Linked DNA regions of Gluconacetobacter diazotrophicus PA1 5. Each later gene encodes a partner of the first gene's protein in a complex. Links are inferred from orthologs where the notes say so. Each region holds a gene or a part of one and is shown on either strand. Other genes may lie near its edges.

Region 1 (7,883 bases):
CCCCGCGCCCGTCGCCGGTCGGCAGCGACCAGATCGTGACCACCCATATCGGCGCGGCCGACGATTCGGACCCCACCGAGATCGACTATGTCATGCGGTCGGGCCCGCAGGGCTGGCGCATCGTGGACGTCCTGCTGGAAGCCCATATCAGCCAGGTCGCGGCGCAGCGGTCCGATTTCAGTTCGACGCTCGCATCCGGGAATGTGCAGAACCTGATCTCCCTGCTACAGAGGAAGGTCAAGGCGTTCTCCGAGGGTTGATGACCCGCGGAGCCCACCTGTACCTGTGATCCACCCGGTGGCCGTGCGCGCCCGATTCCTGGGCGCCCAATCGCTGGTCACCTTGTCTGTGCCCCCGCTGCCGGAAAGATGATGTTCGCCTTGCACGCCCTTGCCTCACCCGCCGGTCTTGCCGCCCTTGTCGCGGCGGCCGGATGCGTGCAGGCGACGCTGGGGACCGCACTGGTCGCGCGATTCCGCTGGCGCGAACGCCATATTCCCCCGGACAGCACGCTGCCGCCGGTCACGATCCTGAAGCCGCTGCATGGCGACGAGCCGCTGCTGGAGGAGGCGCTGGAGAGTTTCTGCACCCAGGATTATCCCGGCATGCAGATCGTCTTCGGCGTGCAGGATGCCGGCGATCCGGCGATCGCGATCGTCAGGCGCCTGCGGGAACGCCATCCCGGCCTGGACATCGCCCTGGTGGTCGATCCCGCCGTCCATGGCGTCAACCGCAAGATCGGCAACCTGATCAACATGCTGCCCCGGGCCCGGCACGACGTGCTGGTCATCTCGGACTCCGACATCCACGTGGCGCCGGATTACCTGCGGCATGTCGTCCATGCGCTGGCGCGGCCGGGCGTGGGCCTGGCCACCACGCTGTATGCCGGCCTGCCGGCGACGCGCAGCCTGCCGCGCCTGCTGGCGGCATGCCAGATCAACCACAATTTCCTGCCCGGGGTCATGCTGTCGCGCTATCTGGGGCGGCAGGACTGCCTGGGCGCCACCATGGCCCTGCGGCGCGAGACGCTGGATGCGGTGGGCGGCCTGGCGGCGCTGGCACCGCATATCGCCGACGACGCCATGCTGGGCCGCCTGGTGCGCGAGCACGGGCTGCACATCGCCATCGCCCCCTGCATGACCTGGACCACGGTGGGCGAGCCGACCTTCAACGACGTCATGCTTCACGAACTGCGCTGGGGCCGGACGGTCAAGACGCTGGAGCCGGCGGGCTATGCCGCGTCCGCCATCCAGCTTCCGCTGTTCTGGGCGGCGGCTGCCGTCCTGCTGCAACCGCATGCGCGCTGGACCTGGGCGGTCTTCCTGACCGTCTGGGCGGTGCGGGCGGCCAGCGCCTTCCTGATGGACCGGCTGCTGGCGCAGCGCAGCCTGGTCCCGCTTCTGCTGCTGCCGCTACGCGACTGGCTTTCCGCCGCGATCATGGTCGGCAGCGTCAGCGGCACGCGTGTCGCGTGGCGTGGACAGACGATGCATATCGCGCCACATTCGGTTATGACGCCTCCATCCCATCCTGTCGTGCCGGGCGACTGACGCACCCCACACGACATAAGACAGACCAAGAATGGCGGCGCCGGACCGATGTCCCCCCGCCCGAGGATTTGCGTATCATGATGAGAACATTATTCCTGCAACCCCCTTCCTTCGACGGTTTCGATGGCGGCGCCGGGTCGCGCTACCAGGCCAAGCGGGAAATCCGGTCGTTCTGGTACCCGACCTGGCTGGCGCAGCCCGCCGCCATGGTCGAAGGCAGCCGCCTGATCGACGCGCCGCCGGCCCGGATGGGGATGGAGCCGATCCTGGAGGACGTGCGCAACCGCGACCTGGTCATCATGCATACCTCGACCCCGTCCTTCGCATCGGACGTGCGGGTCGCGCAGATGCTCAAGGACGCCAACCCGGCGCTGAAGATCGGCATGGTCGGCGCCAAGGTCGCCGTCCAGGCCGAGGAAAGCCTGCTGAAGGCCGCGCCGGTGGATTTCGTCGCCCGCAACGAATTCGACTTCACGATCAAGGAAATCGCTGAAGGCCGCCCGTTTGCCGAGGTCGACGGCATTTCGTGGCGCAACGAGGACGGCACGATCGTCCACAACCGCGACCGCGCCATGATCGAGAACATGGACAGCCTGCCCTTCGTGACCGAGGTCTACAAGCGGGACCTGAAGATCGAGGATTACTTCATCGGGTACCTGATGCACCCGTACATCTCGATCTATACCGGCCGTGGCTGCAAGTCGCATTGCACGTTCTGCCTGTGGCCGCAGACCGTGGGTGGCCATCGCTACCGCACCCGCAGCCCGGAACACGTGGCTGCCGAAATCCGGCTGGCGAAGCAGTATTTCCCGCAGGTCAAGGAATTCTTCTTCGACGACGACACCTTCACCGACGACCTGCCGCGCGCGGAAGCGATCGCGAAGGAACTGGGCAAGATGGGCGTCACCTGGTCGTGCAACGCCAAGGCCAACGTGCCGCGCAAGACGCTGGAAGTCCTGAAGGAAAACGGGCTGCGCCTGCTGCTGGTGGGGTATGAGAGCGGCAACCAGCAGATCCTGCACAACATCAAGAAGGGCATGCGGGTCGAGGTCGCGCGCGAGTTCACGAAGAACTGCCACGAACTGGGAATCAAGATCCACGGCACCTTCATCCTGGGCCTGCCCGGCGAGACCAAGGAGACGATCCAGGAGACGATCAGGTTCGCCACCGAGATCAATCCCCACACGCTGCAGGTCTCGCTGGCCGCGCCCTATCCCGGCACGTTCCTGCACAAGCAGGCGACCGAAAACGGCTGGCTGGACGAAAGCAACGCGGAACTGATCGACGAGAACGGCGTGCAGATGGCCCCCCTGCACTACCCGCATCTGTCGCACAGCGAAATCTTCAACGGCGTCGAGGAATTCTACCGGAAATTCTATTTCCGCGCGCCGAAGATCGCCTCGATCGTCGGCGAGATGGTGCGCAGCCCGCAGATGATGAAGCGCCGCCTGCGCGAGGGCGTGGAATTCTTCCAGTTCCTGCGCGACCGCCGCGCGGCCTGAGCCCACCCGCCGGGGCCCAGGCCCCGGCGGACTTTCCCCCGGCGACACCTATCCATGAAGCGTGTGATCGTATCCGCCGACGATTTCGGTCTGTCGGAAGAGGTCAACGAAGCCATCGAAATCGCCCATCGCGACGGGCTGCTGTCCACCGCCAGCCTGATGGTGGCGGGACCGGCGGTGGCGGACGCGGTGGCGCGGGCACGGCGCCTGCCGGGGCTACATGTCGGGCTGCACCTGGTGGTGATCGAAGGGCCGGCCATACTGCCGCCCGCCGAGATTCCGCTGCTGGTCGATTCCGCCGGGCAGTTTCCGTCCAACCAGATGGAACTGGGCGTCAATTATTTCTTCCGCCCCGATGTGCGCCGCCAGTTGGCCGCCGAGATCGAGGCGCAGTTCACCGCCTTCGCCCGCACGGGACTGAAGCTGGACCATGCCAACGCACACAAGCACATGCACCTGCACCCCACCGTGGGGCAGTACCTGATCCGCAGCGGGCTGCGCCATGGGCTGACGGCGGTACGGGTGCCGCTGGAACCGCCCGAACCGCTGATCGCCGCCGGCACGTACAGCGATTCGATGGGCGCCGCCGCCCTGCGCCGCTGGACCGGCCTGCTGCGCCATCAGGCGAACCGGGCCGGGCTGCGCACCAATGACTGGTGCTTCGGCATCGCCTGGAGCGGCCATATGACCACCGAGCGGATCGCCGCCCTGGCGGCGCACCTGCCCGAGGGATTGTCGGAAATCTATTTCCACCCGGCCACCGCGAAGAACGCGCTGCTGGAACGGCTGATGCCGACCTACGAGCACGCCGCCGAACTGGCGACGCTGTGCAGCCCGGGCTTTCGGGCCGGCCTGTCGCATTGCCACGCCATACCGACAAGCTGGTCGGCCTGAAAGCCGGGCTCTGCCCGGACCCGGCAGGGCCTGAGGCCCTGCACCCCAATCATTTGATAACAATCGGGTTTCCAAAGGGCGACTGCCCTTTGGCGGGGTTTGGGGCGGAGCCCCAAGCCTCCTTACAGGCTGCTCTTGACCCACTCCTTGAGCTGGCTCTTGGGCAGCGCCCCGACCTTGGTGGCCGCCGGCTGGCCGTTCTTGAACAGGATCAGGGTCGGGATGCCGCGCACGGCGTATTTGTTCGGCGTGCCGGGATTGTCGTCGATATTGACCTTGGCCACCGTCAGCTTGCCCTTGAACTCGGCGCCGATCTCGTCCAGCGCCGGGGCGATCATCTTGCAGGGGCCGCACCATTCGGCCCAGAAATCCACCAGAACGGGCCCTTCGGCCTTCAGGACATCGCTTTCGAAAGTGGCGTCGCTGACGGCCACGGTGTTTTCGCTCATCACATCACTCCTCGGGTTTCCGATGGCGGCTTCCGTCCGGACATGGCGCCGGACGGCCCGGTTATCAAGATTATGGTCCTTCGGGCGTCTGCCCGCCTGAGGCCTGACCCGGAGCATGATGTGCCAGAAGCGAATCGGGCAAGGGCATGATCCGGACGTCCTCGGTCCACACAAGGGTGCACCGAACAGGGCGATCGGGATAGAGGGCACCAAGCAGCGCGTGGTAGGACGCCATCTGGCGCAGGTACAGCACGGGCACCGATGCCGCGTCGTCCGGCGGCTGGCGGTTGGTCTTGAAATCGCACAGCAGCACGTCGCCGGGCCGCACCATCATGCGGTCGACCTGGCCGACGATCACCGCACCGCCGGCGATGCCGGCCAGGGGCTGCTCCGCGCGGCTGCCGGGTCCGAACAACGGCGCCATGGCCGGATCGTCCATCACCGCCAGCACCTGGGCGGCGATGCGTGCCTGTTCGGCGGCGTCCAGGCCATGCCCGGTACGCGACAGCCAGTCGCGCGCGACCCGGGCGCGATCGGCCGCCGGCCGGTCGGGCAGGTATTGCAGCAGCGCATGCACCAGTTGCCCCTTTCGCAGGGCCTGTTCGCGCGCGGCGGGGCGGCGGGCGCGTGCGATGGCCAGGGGGGAGCGCACGGCGGGCTGCGGGCCCAGCGGGGCATCGTCGGGGCGGCTGGGCACCAGCGGGCGCAGCAGCTTCGCCTCGGCGGAGGGCGGGGTGGCGATCCAGTCCGGCGCGCGGCCCATCCAGGCGGGTAGCGCCACGGCGGGGGGCTCGGGCCGGGATCGGGGCGCGGCGGGGGCGCCGGACAGGCGCGCGGGGGCTTCCTCCAGCACCAGGCGAGTGCCTTCCCACCCCAGGTCGAAGGGGCGTTCCTCGGCGCCGGCCTGTTCGAAGCCGCGACGGCAGAGCATGTACCAGCTTTCGTCCGTCACCATGCGCTTCTGCTGCCAGCCGCAGACCACCAGCCGGTCGCTGGCCCGGGTCAGGGCGACATAGAGCAGACGGTTATATTCCTCGATCGCGGCGGCGCGGATGGTCTGCTGCAGCGCGCGGGTCACGCCGATGCCCATTTCGGCGCGCGGCACCCACAGCGGCAGGTCCAGGCCGCTGGGCTGGTCCCGTGCCCAGACCAGGCCGCCGTCGAACTTCGCCGTGCCCACCGTGTCGGGCAGGATCACCAGCCGGGCCTGCAATCCCTTGGCGCCATGGGCGGTCATGACCCGCACCATGTCGGCCGCCGCGTCGGGTTCGCGCTTCACGGTTTCCTGCGACGCGCGCAGCCAGTGCAGGAACCCCTGCAGCGAGGCCGGATGCAGCGATTCGTAGCGCAGGGCCGCGGAGAGCAGTTCGTCCACCGGCTCGGCGGCCTCGGGACCCAGGCGGGCCAGCAGGCGGGCGCGGCCGCCCAGCGGCCCCAGCGCCTCGGACAGCAATCCGTAGGGCGAGGCGTAATCGACGCGGCGGAACAGCGCATCCAGCATCGTCCAGGCCGCGCGCCAGTCCGGCCGTTCGGCATGGCGGTCGCGCAGCACGGCCCAGAGCGGCCGGTCGCCGCGTCCGACCGCCAGGTCCATCACCCCGTCATCCGACACCCCGCCCAGTGGCGAGGTCAGCACGCAGGCCAGCGTCAGGTCGTCCTGCGGCAGCAGCAGCGCGTCGCACAGCGCCATCAGGTCCTGCACCGCCACCTGGTCCACCAGGCCGGTGCGCACCAGCGTCGCCACCGGAACGTCCTGCGTCTTCAGCGCGCGGATCAGGGCCCGCACGAAATTGGAGCGCCGGGGCACCAGCACCAGCACGTCGCCCGGCGTCAGCGGGGCCTGCCCGGGTTCGGGCGGGCGGCGCAATTCCGCCACGATCCAGGCGGCCAGGGAATCGGCCAGGCGCTGGGCGGCGGTGGATTGCCCGGCATTCTCGCGCGGGGCCGCCCACGGGTTGGCGTCCTCGCCGGCCTCGTCGATCGGGGTCAGCGGCCAGAGTTCGACCCGCCCGCCCTGCCCCGGCCGGGCGGAGAGATGGCCGGGCACGCCCCCGCCCGGCTCGACCAGTCCGCGCGCGGCGTCGGGCAGGGAAAAGACGCTGTCCACCAGGCGCAGCACCGGCGCGGTGGAGCGGAAGGACACGGTCAGCGCCGGTTCCTTCCACATCCTGCCCGCATCCTCGACCTGGCGGCGGAAGCGCTGGCGCCAATGGCGGAAGGCGGCGGGATCGGCCCCCTGGAAGGAATAGATGGACTGCTTGTAGTCGCCGACCGCGAACAGGGTGCGCGGCGGGGCGCCGTCATCATGCGCGCCCGCCCCGGCGAAGAATTCCGAGGTCAGGCCGCCCGCGATCGCCCACTGGTCGGGCGAGGTGTCCTGCACCTCGTCCAGCAGCAGGTGGTCGATGCCACCATCGAGCTTGTACAGCACCCAGGCCGCGCCCGGGTCCTTCAGCAGGTCCAGGGTCCGTTCGATCAGGTCGTCGTAATCGACCAGGCCGCGCCCGCGCTTGCGCTCGCCATAGCGATGCAGCACCGGCACCGCGACATCCAGCAGGGCCTGGCTGACGCGCAGGATGGCGATGGCCCGGCATTCCTCGTCCACCGCGATGATCCGCTCGGCCTCGGCCAGCAAGGGCGTCGCCGATCTGCGGCTGCGTTTCGTCGAATTTCGCGTGGGCCGCCCCGGCGGCGCGGTTCGCCGTCCTGCTTCACAGGGCCGCGCGCCACGCGTCCATTGCGCGGCGCGGGCGTCCGGCGCCAGGGCCATCCAGTCCAGCATCGCGACGGCCTTGGCGCGAACGGCGGTCGAGGCCTGTTCGGCCACGATACGCAGCATCCCGCGCAGCCGCTCCTCGTCCGGGACGGCGCAGGCGGCGCGGCGCACCGCGTCCGCATCGCGGCCGCGCGTGCCCAGCACGCGCATCAGCGCGGCCTCGATCGCGGCGCGGTCCTGCTCCAGCGCCGTGATGACCGGCTGCAACTGCCGCAGCCGGGCCTGCAATCCGCCGATCAGGGCGGCGAAATCCCCGGCACCGATCTGGCTGGCCAGGATCGCGACCGCCGGCCCGCCGCCGCCGACCACGGCTTCGACGGATTCGCCCATGGCGATGCGGGCATCCGTGTCCTCGACCAGGGTGAAATGCGGGCTGATCGCGGCCTCGACCGGAAAGCGCCGCAACAGGGACTGGCAGAAGGCATGGATGGTGCCGATCCGCATTCCGCCCGGCAAGTCCAGCACGCGGGCGAACATTCGCGTGCCGCGCGGCGTGTCGCCTCGCACGGCGGGACCGACAGGAAGGCCAGTTCCCGGTCCAGGGACGCGTCGGGCAGCGTTACCCAACTCCCCAGCCGGCTTCTGCAGGCGGATCGCCATTTCCGCCGCCGCCGCCTTGGTGAAGGTCAGGCACTGGATTGCGCGCCGGGTCCGCCCCCGCAAGCAGGTCCCCCGCCCCGTCCCCCCTCGCGTGGGCGCGGGGCGCGGCAGC
Region 2 (4,586 bases), 2.5 Mb from region 1 along the record:
CCTGGCCGTGGACAGCCCCGGCGGATCGGTCAGCGGGGGCGAGGCACTGCATGACGCGGTGGCCCGTTTCGCGGCCCGCAAGCCGGTGGCGGTGACGATGGGGGGCCTGGCCGCTTCGGCGGGGTACATGATTTCGGTGCCGGCGCAGCGCGTGTTCGCGGTCCAGTCCACCCTGACGGGGTCGATCGGCGTGATCATGGAAGCACCGGACGTGTCGGGCCTGCTGGACCGGGTGGGGGTCAAGGTCGATCAACTGGTCTCCGGCCCGATGAAGGGCCAGCCTTCGGGAACGCAGCCCCTGTCGCCGGAAGGGCGGCAGATGCTGCAGGGGGTGGTGGCGGACCTGTTCGACCAGTTCGTCACCATGGTGGCCGACGGGCGGCATATGCCGGTCGAACGGGTGCGGACCCTGGCCGACGGCCGGCCCTATACCGGCCGGCAGGCGCTGTCGCTGGGACTGATCGACCAGATCGGGGACGAGCGCGACGCCAAGGCGTGGCTGACCAGTACCCGGCACCTGAGCGGGACGATTCCGGTCGTGGACCTGAAAGTGACGACCGGGCAGGGCTGGATGCACCGGATCACGCGCAGCATGCTGGGCGTCGTTTTCGGTGACGAGTGGGCAGGAAGCGTGCTTTCGCAAGGCGTTGCGCTTGACGGGGCTGTTGCGATCTGGAAACCTTGAACACGATCTCGGGAGGGGAAGGATGACCAAATCGGAGCTGATCGCCGAACTGGCTGCGGCGAATCCGCACCTTCTCAGCCGCGACGTGGAATTGATCGTCCAGACGATCTTCAGCGAGATCAGCGCGGCGCTGGCCCGGGGGGACCGTGTGGAACTGCGCGGCTTCGGGGCCTTCACGGTCAAGAAGCGTGACGCCCGCACCGGACGCAATCCCCGCACCGGTGAAATGGTGGCGGTGGATGAAAAGGTCGTCCCCTTCTTCAAGGCCGGCAAGGAACTGCGCGAGCGCGTGAACAACGGCGCCCCCGCCGAGGACTGAGGGAACGAAGGACGGTCATTCCTTCGTGTTCCGGTTCGTCCTGCCGAATGTTCTTGATATGTTCCAATTGCTGCTGCTACGGGTTCTTCTCTATGGAAGAAGGCGGGCCATGAAGGGGCGCAGGATGCGGGACGTGATCTCGGGTCTTCTGGTAGTGTGTATGGCACTGGGTGCCGGCGGTCCGGCATGGGCGCGGGACGGGCAGCGCCATGCCCATCGTCGTACCGGTCTGGCGGCGCATCTCTGTGCGACGCATGACGCCGTCATCACGACCCCCGGGCACAGGTTGCGGGCGGTCGGGCGGCGTCGCTATTTCGCCCCGATCGGGCAGGCGATGTATTATCGCGATACCTCGCGCCGGTGCCAGTTGCGACGCACGGCGCATCGGCATAGCTGAGCGGGACGGCACGCCGGGGCAAAGCCCCGGCTTTTCGCCCCAAGCCGCTAAAGCGGTCGGTGGGCCCGGTCCGGTCCATCAGGCGGCGCCAGGTGGAGCGTGCCAGGGCCAGCAGCGGATTGGCCGGCGGGGGATTGGATCGTGCAGGCGCGGCCTTGGCCACGGTCCGGCGTTCGTCCTTCTGGTCCATCCAGCGATCCAGGCTGACGCCGGCCTTGGCGGCGCGGCGGGCCTCGTACGCCTGCTTGGCTGTTCCGTTGCCCTGTGTGCCTGTGCCGCCGCCGGCCATTGTCCGTTTTTCCTGTTGCATTCGAATGCTGCCTGGCTGGATGCGGACCTGTCAGTGACGGCCGTTGATTTCGGCCAGCAGGAAATCGCGGAAGACCGCGACGCGCTTCGATGTGCGCAGTTCCTCGGGATAGACGAAATAGGCATCGACCGTCGGGACCGTGACGTCCGACAGGATCTTGACCAGATGCGGGTGCAGGACCGCCGCATAGGCCGGGATCGACCCGATTCCGACGCCGGAGGCGATGGCCTCGGCCATGGCCGGCAGGCTGTTGACCTCGATCCGCGCGGGGCGCTTCTCGTCCGCCGGCACGCCGGCTTCGGCCAGCCAGTTGATGTGCGGCACCGGCGGATGATAGCCGCCGAACAGCACCAGCTTGTGGCTGGACAGGTCGTCCAGCGTCGCCGGGGTGCCGAATTCCTCCAGATAGCCGGGCGAGGCGTAGATCGGCAGCGGGAAGTCCGCCAGGTGGCGCTGGACCAGGTCGGGCTGGCGCGGCGGGTGCATCCGCACCGCGACATCGGCCTCGCGCATGCCCAGATCCAGGTCGTTGTCTTCCAGGATCAGGGTGATGCTGATGTCCGGATTGGCGTCCACGAAACGATGCAGGCGCGGCGTCAGCCAGCAGGTTCCGAAACCGGTCGTCGTGGTCACGCGCAGCCGTCCGGCGGCCTTTTCCTTGCTTTCGGTCAGCAGGGACTGGGTCATCGCCAGCTTGGAAAAGACCTCGCGCACCGTCTGGTTCAGGGTTTCGCCCTGTTCCGTCAGGATCAGTCCGCGCGCGTGTCGGTGGAACAGGGGAACCTGCAGCGCTTCTTCCAGCGCCGAAATCTGGCGGGAGACCGCCGACTGGCTAAGATTGAGTACGTCACCCGCGTGTGTGAAGGACCCTGCTTCGGCCACCGCATGGAAAATACGGAGTTTATCCCAGTCCAACGCTGCATTCCGATCCTGGCTGGAGAACCTGTCGTTACAATCTGGTTCTGGTGACGGAAATACCCGATCCGGTCAAGGATTTATGGTATTCAGTGCGACATTCCCGCCAGGTAACGTTCCGCCTCCAGCGCGGCCATGCAGCCGGTTCCCGCCGCGGTAACGGCCTGGCGGTAAATGCGGTCCTGCACGTCTCCGGCGGCGAAGACGCCCGGCACCGACGTGCGCGTGCCGCCCGGGTTGGTGACGATATATCCCTCGTCGTCGGTTTCGACCTGGTCCTTGAAAACCGCCGTGTTCGGGGCATGCCCGATCGCGACGAAAACGCCGTCGACCGCCAGGTGTTCGTTCGTGCCCGATGAAATATCGCGCAGATTCAGGCCCGTGACGACGGGCGGGGTGCCGGTGGCCACGATCTCGTCCACCACGCAATTCCATTTCACCGTGATCTTGGGGTGGGCGAACAGCCGGTCCTGCAGGATCTTTTCCGCGCGCAGGCTGTCGCGCCGGTGGATCAGGATCACATGTTCGGCATGATGGGTCAGGTACAGCGCTTCCTCGACCGCCGTGTTGCCGCCGCCGATGACGGCGACGGTCCGGCCGCGATAGAAGAATCCGTCACAGGTGGCGCAGGCCGAAACCCCGGACCCCTGGTATTGGGCCTCGCCGGGAATGCCCAGCCACTTGGCCTGTGCCCCGGTGGCGATGACGACCGAGCGGGCCAGGTAGACGTCACCGGAATCGCCGACCAGGCGGAACGGTTCGCCCGCCCCGCCGTGACCCTTCAGAGTGCATTCGGTGATGATGTCGTGGATGATCTGCGTACCCACATGCGCGGCTTGGGCCGCCATCTGTTCCATCAGTTCGGGGCCCTGGATGCCGCGGGCGAAGCCCGGGTAATTATACACGTCGGTGGTGATCATCAACTGTCCGCCCGGCTGCAGGCCGGCCACCAGGATGGGCTTCAGGTTGGCGCGCGCGGCATAGATCGCGGCGGTATAGCCGGCGGGGCCGGCGCCGATGACAAGAAGGTCGGTGGTATGGGTCTGGGTCATGGACTCGGGCGTCGATGTGATCACAATGCAGGGGATATGGCCGTCCAATGCGCTGGACACAAGGCGCGCGGGATCTGCTGCGCCCTTTTCGGCAACGGGCGCATGCCATATCCTGCGCGCCATCAGATTTGGGACGGAAATGACTGAAGTGATGGACCTGGATGCGATTGACCGTCGGATCGTAGCCGAACTCCAGGCGGATGGCCGCATGACGAACGTGGAACTGGCGCGCCGGGTCGGTATTTCCGCCCCGCCCTGCCTGCGGCGCGTGCGGCGGCTGGAGGAAGAAGGGCTGATCCGCGGCTACCACGCCGATACCGACGCCGCCCTGCTGGGCTGGACGATCACGCTGTTCGCCCTGATCGGGCTGGACAGCCAGAAGGAAGCCGTCCTGACCGCGTTCGAGACCCAGGTGGCCGAATGGCCCGAGGTCCGGGAGTGCCACATGATCCGGGGCGGCGGGGACTTCCTGGTCCGGCTGGTGGCGCGCGACGCCGCGCATGAAAACCAGTTGACCCGCCGCCTGACCGAAAGCCCGCATGTCAGCCGGGTCCAGACATTGCAGACCATCCGCACGGCGCTGAGCCGCGCCGGCGTGCCCGTGCAGCCCCCCGGCGCCGGCGGCATGGGCGTGGCAGGGACGGACATGTGAGCATCGTCCTGCCCCCCGTCGATGCACCGCCGGCCACCAAGGCGCGGCCCGACACGGTCCGGCTGGCGGCCGATATCAGCATCGTGGTCCCCTGCTACAACGAGCGCGCGAACGTGCGCCCCATGGTCGCCGCCCTGTCCGCCGCCCTGGCGGGGCGGGAGTGGGAGGTCATCTTCGTCGATGACAACTCGCCCGACGGCACGATCGACGAGGTCCGGTCGCTTGCGGAATGCGATGGCCGGGTGCGGGGCATCCT

What was found.
Region 2: the proteins of trxA (region 1) and trxB are in contact, whole or in part, in a crystal structure (PDB 1F6M), measured with the Escherichia coli proteins. The link is inferred for Gluconacetobacter diazotrophicus PA1 5 from one-to-one orthologs.

Annotation. Positions count from the first base shown.
Region 1 is NC_010125.1:728,615-736,497, reverse strand. Bases 2,733-5,573 are described here. They hold trxA (thioredoxin TrxA), read right to left. Parts: upstream 4,396-5,573; coding sequence 4,069-4,395; downstream 2,733-4,068. Other genes in these bases: addA (double-strand break repair helicase AddA), read right to left, coding at 4,466-5,573; hpnK (hopanoid biosynthesis-associated protein HpnK), read left to right, coding at 3,107-3,946; hpnJ (hopanoid biosynthesis associated radical SAM protein HpnJ), read left to right, coding at 2,733-3,052. Also shown: GDI_RS03430 (ABC transporter substrate-binding protein), read left to right, coding at 1-260; bacteriohopanetetrol glucosamine biosynthesis glycosyltransferase HpnI, read left to right, coding at 372-1,550; more of hpnJ, read left to right, coding at 1,628-2,732; more of addA, read right to left, coding at 5,574-7,883. UniProt on the Escherichia coli protein: Participates in various redox reactions through the reversible oxidation of its active center dithiol to a disulfide and catalyzes dithiol-disulfide exchange reactions.
Region 2 is NC_010125.1:3,244,085-3,248,670, reverse strand. The notes cover bases 1,698-4,586. They hold trxB (thioredoxin-disulfide reductase), read right to left. Parts: upstream 3,679-4,586; coding sequence 2,716-3,678; downstream 1,698-2,715. Other genes in these bases: GDI_RS14950 (Lrp/AsnC family transcriptional regulator), read left to right, coding at 3,818-4,330; GDI_RS14960 (LysR family transcriptional regulator), read right to left, coding at 1,742-2,626. Outside these bases: signal peptide peptidase SppA, read left to right, coding at 1-685; ihfB (integration host factor subunit beta), read left to right, coding at 708-1,004; GDI_RS19310 (hypothetical protein), read left to right, coding at 1,030-1,401.